Regions from separate parts of the Microbacterium sp. NPDC056057 genome, predicted to be linked through region 1. Evidence: riboswitches for the same ligand, from Rfam matches in the RefSeq annotation. Region 1 holds a riboswitch; the other holds the start of a gene.

Evidence for each region. Region 1 has a riboswitch for thiamine pyrophosphate ahead of thiM (hydroxyethylthiazole kinase). Riboswitches for the same ligand answer to the same signal wherever they lie in the genome.
Region 2: it holds a riboswitch for thiamine pyrophosphate, as region 1 does, so the genes downstream of both, ACFC1K_RS04305 (ECF transporter S component) here and thiM (hydroxyethylthiazole kinase) in region 1, are expected to answer to the same signal.

What each region holds. Positions count from the first base shown of each region.
Region 1 covers NZ_JBHJWS010000004.1:20,138-24,032, reverse strand. The annotation lists gene ACFC1K_RS16475 (DNA polymerase III subunit gamma and tau) at 1-2,085, opposite strand, end outside; TPP riboswitch at 2,217-2,311, shown strand; gene thiM (hydroxyethylthiazole kinase) at 2,302-3,120, shown strand; gene thiE (thiamine phosphate synthase) at 3,117-3,791, shown strand; gene thiD (bifunctional hydroxymethylpyrimidine kinase/phosphomethylpyrimidine kinase) at 3,788-3,895, shown strand, end outside.
Region 2 covers NZ_JBHJWS010000001.1:1,003,100-1,006,994, reverse strand. The annotation lists gene ACFC1K_RS04310 (ABC transporter ATP-binding protein) at 1-1,303, opposite strand, end outside; gene ACFC1K_RS04305 (ECF transporter S component) at 1,305-1,949, opposite strand; TPP riboswitch at 1,942-2,051, opposite strand; gene ACFC1K_RS04300 (D-alanyl-D-alanine carboxypeptidase) at 2,089-3,738, shown strand; gene ACFC1K_RS04295 (RbsD/FucU family protein) at 3,757-3,895, opposite strand, start outside.

The sequences.
Region 1 (3,895 bases):
ATCCGTGTCGTCCTCGTCGTCATCGTCATCGTCATCGAGCGCGGGGGCGATCTCGGTGCGCGGCAGGACCTCGCCCTCGCGCGGCGGCGCGAGCGTGGCGACGCGTGCGGTCGCAGCCTCGGCGTCTTCAGGTTCGTCGTCGACCGCGAACTGCGCAGGCGTCTCAGCGGGGAAGGCGGCCGGGCCCGGGTCGGGCGGCGGCGCGTCGTCGTCGGACGGGATGGGTGCGACGGCCCAGTCGGTGACCGGGGCGGCCGACGCCGGCGCCGCAGCCGGCGCGGTCGGTCGCGGCGCAGCGGGAGCTGTCGCGCGCGGCGCAGCCGGGGTCGAGGCGGGCGCGGCAGGTGCCGACGCACGCGGTGCCGCAGCCTGCGCAGGCCGCGACCCGCTCGGCGGGGCGGCGGCGGTGCGGGCGGCCGGCGCCTCAGGTGCGGCCGCCTGACGCGGAGCCTCGCGACCGGGCCCCGCCGGCGCCGGCGCCGCCGGGCCACCCGCGCCAGCGGACCCGCCGGCAGCGTCGTGACGGGCGATGTACTTCACGCGGATGCCGAGCACGGCCAGAATCGCCTGACGCAGATCTTCGCTGGGGCCTTTGCCCGCGGCGAGCTGCTTGAACTTCGCGACGTCGCTCTGGCTCGAGAACGCAAGGGTGAGCACGTCGTCGTCGAGCGCCACGGTGCGGGCGCCCGAAGCGAGCATCCACGACGATCGGCTCACGTTCTCGAGCTGCGAGAGAACCTGCGGCCACGCCTGCCGGAGGCGGTCGAGCGTGACCGGGCCGGCGGGGACGGGAGGGGCAGCCACGGGCGCAGCCTCGGCAGGCTGCGCGGCCGGAGCCGGCGGCGCCGCCACGGCGGGCGCGGCAGCAGCGGCTGCAGGCGCGGGCGCCGCGGGTGCAGCGGCTGCAGGGGCGGGCGTCGCGGGAGCTGTCGTCGCGGGAGCCGGTGCAACGGCCATCGCCGGCGCGGCGACGGGAGCGGCGCCGGTGCCACGCGCGAGCACGCGGGCGACCATCAGCTCGAGCTGCAGGCGCGGCGAGGTGGCGCCGGTCATGTCGTCGAGGGTCGCGATGACGAGGTCGGCGATGTGCGACAGCCGCGACGGACCGAAGGCGTCGGCCTGGCGCTGCATGCGCGCGAGGTCTTCGGCCGAGACGCCCCGCAGCACGGCGGCGGCGCCCTGGCCGGCCGCGGAAACGACGATGAGGTCGCGCAGGCGCTCGAGCAGATCGTCGACGAATCGGCGCGGGTCCTGTCCGGTCTGCACCACGCGGTCGACCGCGGCGAAGGCAGCCGCCGCGTCGGAGGCGGCGAAGGCGTCGATCACCTCGTCGAGCAGCTCGGCGTGGGTGTAGCCCAGCAGCGCGACCGCACGGGCGTAGGTGACCTTGGCATCTTCCGAGCCGGCGATCAGCTGGTCGAGCAGCGACAGGGTGTCTCGGGGCGATCCGCCGCCCGCGCGCACGACGAGCGGCAGGACGCCCTGCTCGACGTTCACGCCCTCCTGGGCGCACAGCTGCTCGACGTACTCGAGCATCGCGGCCGGGGGCACGAGACGGAACGGGTAGTGGTGGGTGCGCGACCTGATGGTGCCGATGACCTTCTCGGGCTCGGTCGTCGCGAAGATGAACTTCACGTGGTCGGGCGGCTCTTCGACGAGCTTCAGCAGGGCGTTGAAGCCCTGCGGGGTGACCATGTGCGCCTCGTCGAGGATGAAGATCTTGAAGCGATCGCGGGCGGGCGCGAACACCGCGCGCTCGCGCAGGTCGCGGGCGTCGTCGACACCGTTGTGGCTGGCCGCGTCGATTTCGACGACGTCGAGCGAACCACCGCCGCCACGGCCGAGCTCGACGCAGCTGTCGCACGTGCCGCACGGCGTGTCTGTCGGGCCCTGCGCGCAGTTGAGGCAGCGGGCGAGAATGCGCGCCGACGTGGTCTTTCCGCACCCGCGGGGGCCCGAGAAGAGATACGCATGACCGACCCGGTCGCCGCGCAGCGCGGTCATGAGCGGCTCGGTGACCTGCGACTGCCCGATCATCTCGCCGAACGACTCGGGCCGGTAGCGGCGGTAGAGGGCGGTGGTCACTCCCCCAGCCTACGGCGTGGGGCCGACATCGCGACCGCAACTCGACAGGCTCGGCGACGGGGACCGGACGCGCACGGCGCACGCCGAGGACACACGGCGATCGGCCGTCGAGATCCCCTGCTAGATTGCTCGGCAGTGACACGGGGTGCCCGCACGGCGGGCTGAGAACACACCCGTCGAACCTGATCTCGATCATGCGAGCGAAGGGATGTCGCGATGAACGCGCGCACCGAAGCACACCTGTCCTCCCTCTCCCCCGCCGCCGCGCTGACGGCTCTGCGGGAGACCTCGCCCCTGGTGCAGTGCATCACCAATGCGGTGGTGACGAACTACACGGCGAACGCACTCCTGGCGGTGGGCGCCGCTCCCGCCATGTGCGACATCCCGGGCGAGGCCGGACTCTTCGCCGGCGTGGCCGACGGCGTGCTGGTGAACCTGGGCACCCCCACCGCCGAGCAGCGCGAGGCCGCCCGCGAAGCGGTGCGGGCCGGCACCCCGTGGGTGCTCGACCCGGTCGCGGTCGGCGTGCTGCCCGTGCGCACCGCTCTCGCCGCCGAACTGCTCGAGCACCGTCCCGCCATCGTCCGCGGCAACGCCTCCGAGATCCTCGCCGTGGCGGGCGAGGGCGGCGGCGGTCGCGGAGTCGATGCGACGGACGGGACGGATGCTGCGGCCGGCGCCGCGCGGTCGCTCGCGCTGCGCACCGGCGGCGTGGTGGCCGTGTCGGGACCGGTCGACCTCGTGACCGACGGCGAGCGGGTGGTCCGCATCCACGGCGGGGACGCGTTGCTCACGCGGGTCACCGGCGGCGGCTGTTCGCTCGGCGCGGTGATGGCCGCGCTCGTCGGCGTGTGCGCTCCCTTCGAATCGGCGGTGGCGGCATCCGTCCTCTACGCGGCCGCGTCGGAACGGGCTGCCGCCCGCGCGGAGGGACCGGGCACGTTCGCCGTGGCGTTCCTCGACGCGCTCGACGCCGTGGCCGCGGAACCGGCCGAGCTCGACGCGCGCGTCGCCGACGTGCTGGCGATCCGATGAGCGGGCTCGGCGCCCGCCTCGCGCTGCACCTCGTGACCGACGGCCGTCTGCCGTTCGACCGGCTGCTCGACGTGGTCGACGCCGCGGCGGGCGCGGGGGTCGACGTCGTGCAGCTGCGGGCGAAGTCGGTGACGGCTCGTGAGCTCATGCGCCAGGCGCGAGCCCTCTCGGACGTCATCGACCGCCGCTGCCTGCTCCTCATCAACGACCGCGTCGACGTGGCCGTCGCCGCCCGGGATGCCGGTGCCCGCGTCGACGGCGTCCACCTGGGACAGAGCGACCTCCCGCCCGAGACGGCACGGCGGCTGCTCGGGGCGCACGCCGTGATCGGATGGACCGCGAACTCCGCGGAGCACCGGGCCGCCGCGCATCTCCCCCGCCACGGCACGATCGACTACCTCGGCGTCGGCGTCATCCGGCCGACGTCGACGAAGCCCGACCACCCGCCGGCGCTCGGCGTCGAGGGCTTCGCCGCGTTCGCCGCGGGCACCGACCTGCCGTGCGTCGCGATCGGCGGGGTCGTCGAGTCGGATGTCGCGGCGCTCCGCGATGCCGGCGCCGCGGGCATCGCGGTCGTGTCCGCGATCTGCGGCGCGGACGACCCGGCGGCGGCCGCCCGCGCGCTGCGGGATGCGGCCGATGCGCCCTCGCTCGAGGGGGCCGCGCGGTGACCGACACGTCGCTGACCGCGCCCGCACCGACGCCGGTCCGCGCGGTGGCGATCCCGCGGGTGCTCAGCATCGCCGGCACCGACCCGACCGGCGGCGCCGGCGTG
Region 2 (3,895 bases), on a different contig from region 1:
GTTCGTCGAGCACGATCACCGGGGGTGCGTCGGCGAGCACGGTCGCGACCGAGAGCCGGCGCTTCTGCCCGCCTGACAGCGTGAACGGGTTCGCGGCGGCGAGCGGCGCGAGGTGCAGCCGCTCGAGCAGCTCGTCGACGATCTGGTCGACGGCGGCCGGGTCGACGCCGCGCGAACGCGGCCCGATGGCGAGCTCGTCACGCACGGTCGAGGCGAGGAACTGGTGCTCGGGCTCCTGGAACACCGTGCCGATGCGCGTGAGCAGCTCGCGCGACGTCCACTTCGAGGGGCGCCGGCCGGAGCGGCCCGCGAGTTCCGGTGCGGACTCGACGCGGCCCGCCGCCTCAGGCAGCAGCCCCGCGAGCGTCAGGGCGAGCGTGGACTTGCCGGCGCCGTTCGGCCCGGTGATCACGGTCGCGGCCGCGCGCGGCACGGCGAGGTCGAGCCCGGCGCGCACGATCGTGCGGCCGTCACGGGAGATCGAGAGAGCGGATGCCGCCACCGCCGTCGGCGCGTCGGCCCGGGTGGAAGCGAGGACCGGCAGGTCGACCGGGTGGGCCGGCACCCACACGCCGGCCGCGGCGAGCGTGGCGCCGTGGCGCGCGAACACCTCGGCGGGCGTGCCGTCGGCGAGGAGGCCGCCGTCGGCCCCGACCACGATGACGCGGTCCATGAGATCGGCCCACACCGCGGTGCGGTGCTCGATCACGACGAGCGTCGCGCCGGTGTCGCGCACCGCACGCTCGACGGCGTCGCGCACCTCGCGGACGCCGTCCGGGTCGAGGTTGGCGGTGGGCTCGTCGAGCAGGAGCACCCCGGGCCGCATCGCCAGCACCCCGGCGAGGGCGAGGCGCTGCTTCTGTCCCCCGGAGAGCGCCTTGGTCGGCCGGATCAGCGGCACATCGAGCCCGACGGCGTCGAGCGCCTCTGCGACCCGAGCGGGGATCTGGGCGGCCGGAACGCCGAGGTTCTCGCAGCCGAACGCCACGTCGTCGCCCACCTTCGACAGCACGACGCCGGCGTCCGGGTCCTGCAGCACGAGCCCGACGCGACCGCGGTGCGCCTCGGCGCGCTCGCCGTCGATGAGGAGCGTGCCGGTCTCGTCCCCCTCGTCGGCGCCGCCGAGGAGACCTGCCATGCCGGCGAGGAGCGTCGACTTGCCCGCGCCGGATGCGCCGAGCAGGAGCACGCGCTCCCCGGGCTCGATCGTGAACGAGACGTCGTGGACGGCCGCGGCCCGGCGTCCGCCGTAGCGCCACCCCCAGCCCGCCGCGGTGATGCGGGCGGGGCGGGTCGCCGTCACGTCAGACCTCGCGGCGCGCTTCGCGTCCGACGGCGAAGCGGTTGAGGGCACCGGTCGCGGCGAGCCCGCGCACGGCGATCCAGCCGACGAGGCCCGCGAGCAGCGCGCCCGAGACCGCCAGCGAAACCAGGTAGATCACGTTGAACTCGAGGGTCTTCAGGATGTTCGGCGAGCTGCCGTAGAACAGCTCGAACACCCAGGCGCCCACCGCGGCGCCGACGCCGGCGAGCATCGCGACGGGCAGCGTGAAGCGGCGGTAGAGGAAGATCGCGAACACGAGCTCGGCGCCGAGGCCCTGCACGATGCCCGAGAAGAGCGTCGAGACGCCCCACACGTTGCCGATGAGCATCGACACGAGCGCGGCGATCACCTCGACGAGCAGCGCGGCGCCCGGCTTGCGGATGACGAGGCCGCCGATGACACCGCCGATGAGCCAGATGCCGACGGCGATGCCGCCGAGACCGGGGGTGAGGCCGTCCATGGCGACGAACCAGGTGCCGCCGATGGTGTTCCAGGCCCAGAAGACCAGGCCGATCGCGACGCCGAGCACCGCGGCGACGACGATGTCGACGACCCGCCAGCGGAGGCTGCGCGGGGCCTTCGAGTGAGCCGCAACGGGGGTGGATGCGGACGTGGACGCGTGCATATGAGCTCCTCCCTGCGCCGGCATGATCCGGATCAGGTTCGACGGTCGAAGCGTGGATCGCTTCCTCTCAGCCCGGCTCACCGGACTCCCGTGGTGTTGACGACGAGTATACCGCCGGTTCAGCAGGTATTTTGGGGGGGTGACTTCGGACGACACGCCTGCACCCACGCGTCGCGCGCGACGCGCGCAGACCGGTGCCGTCCCGGTTTCGGGTTCCGAAGACGCGCCCGACGGCGGCATCCTCACGATCCAGACGGGTGAGACGGACACGGTCTACCCGCCGTCGAGCACCGCTCCGGTGGACGTCACCGCGGTCGCTCCGACGATCGCGACGGTGCCCGTCGCCGACGTGCCGACGGTCGCGACGTGGAACCCCGCGGAGCTCGTCGAGCCGTCCGACTTCGCGCTTCCGGCGATCACGACCGCGCCGACAGCCGCCGAGGTCGCCGGCGAACGCACCGCGCTGGTCTGGGTCGACGAAACGCTCGTCGAACATGGTGCCGCACCCGCCGACCTGACCGCGGCCGCGACCCCGTACGTGGCGGTCGAGACCGACCTCCTCTCCGACGCCCCGCGTCGCTCCCCGTTCCGCGCCGCCGTCGTGGTGCCCACGCTCGCGATCGCGGCGGTCGTCGGCGCGTACGCGGCGACGACCCTGCTGTGGCCGCTCCACGCCGTCGCCCCCACCGTCACCGCGATGGAGGTGCAGCCGATCGCGGCGCCCGCCGCCGGGCCCGCGTGGCCGGCCGAGGGCAGCGCGGCAGAGGCGGTCGCCGGCATCCCGGGAACGCTCGCCTCCACGGCCGACCCCGACGCGATCGCCAGCATCACCAAGATCGTGACCGCGCTGGTCGTGCTCGAGGAGATGCCGCTCGCCGTGGGCGAGCAGGGGCCGGAGTACCGCTTCACGTCGGCGGACCGCTCGCGCTACTGGCAGTACCGCGCAGGCGGCGAGTCCGCGCTCGACGTCCCCGCGGGCGGCTCCCTCACCGAGTACCAGATGCTCGAGGGCATGCTCATCGGCTCGGCGAACAACTACGCCGACCGGCTGGCCCAGGGCATCTGGCCCTCCGACGCCGTCTACGCCTCCGCCGCCAACTCCTGGCTCACCGCCCACGGCGTTCCCGGGATCACCGTCCGCGAACCCACCGGCATGGACTCGCGCAACGTCGCGAGCCCCGAGGCCCTCGTGACGCTCGCGCAGAAGGCTCTCGCCAACCCGGTCATCGCCGAGATCGTCGCGAAGCAGTCCGTCGACCTCCCGGGCGCCGGGCACGTCGAGAACACGAACGGCCTCCTCGCCGATCCGGGCGTCGTGGGCCTCAAGACCGGCACGCTAGACGCGTGGAACCTGCTCTCGGCGAAGGACGTCACGATCGGCGACAAGACCGTGCGCCTCTACGCGTCGGTGCTGGGTCAGCCGAACGACGAGGCCCGACTCGCCGCGTCCCGCGCGCTGTATGCGCAGATGGAGGCGGAGCTGCAGCCCAAGCCCTCCGTGACGGCGAGCACCGTGGCCGGCCAGGTCGAGACGCTGTGGGGCGACAAGGTCGACATCGTCACCTCCGGAGACGCCTCCGTGATCCTCTGGAACGGCGGCAGCGGCACCGTCGCGACCACCTACGACCTCGGTGACAGCCGCGACGCCGGCGATGTCGTCGGCTCGCTCAGCGTGACCGGACCGCTCGACGCCACCACCGTCGACCTGAAGCTCGCTGCCGAGATCACCGATCCGTCGCCGTGGTGGCGCCTCACGCACCCGCTGGACCTCTTCGGTCTCAACGGCTGAGCCGCCGCCGAGACCCGCTCAGGCGGACGGGTGGCCCACGACGCCCTTGCGCAGCAGCGCGTTGCCGTATTTGCGCGTCTCGCCGGTGCGCACGATGACGTACGCGGTCTTCGCGAGCTCGTAGTACTCGAACCGGTCGACGTAACGCGGATCGTCG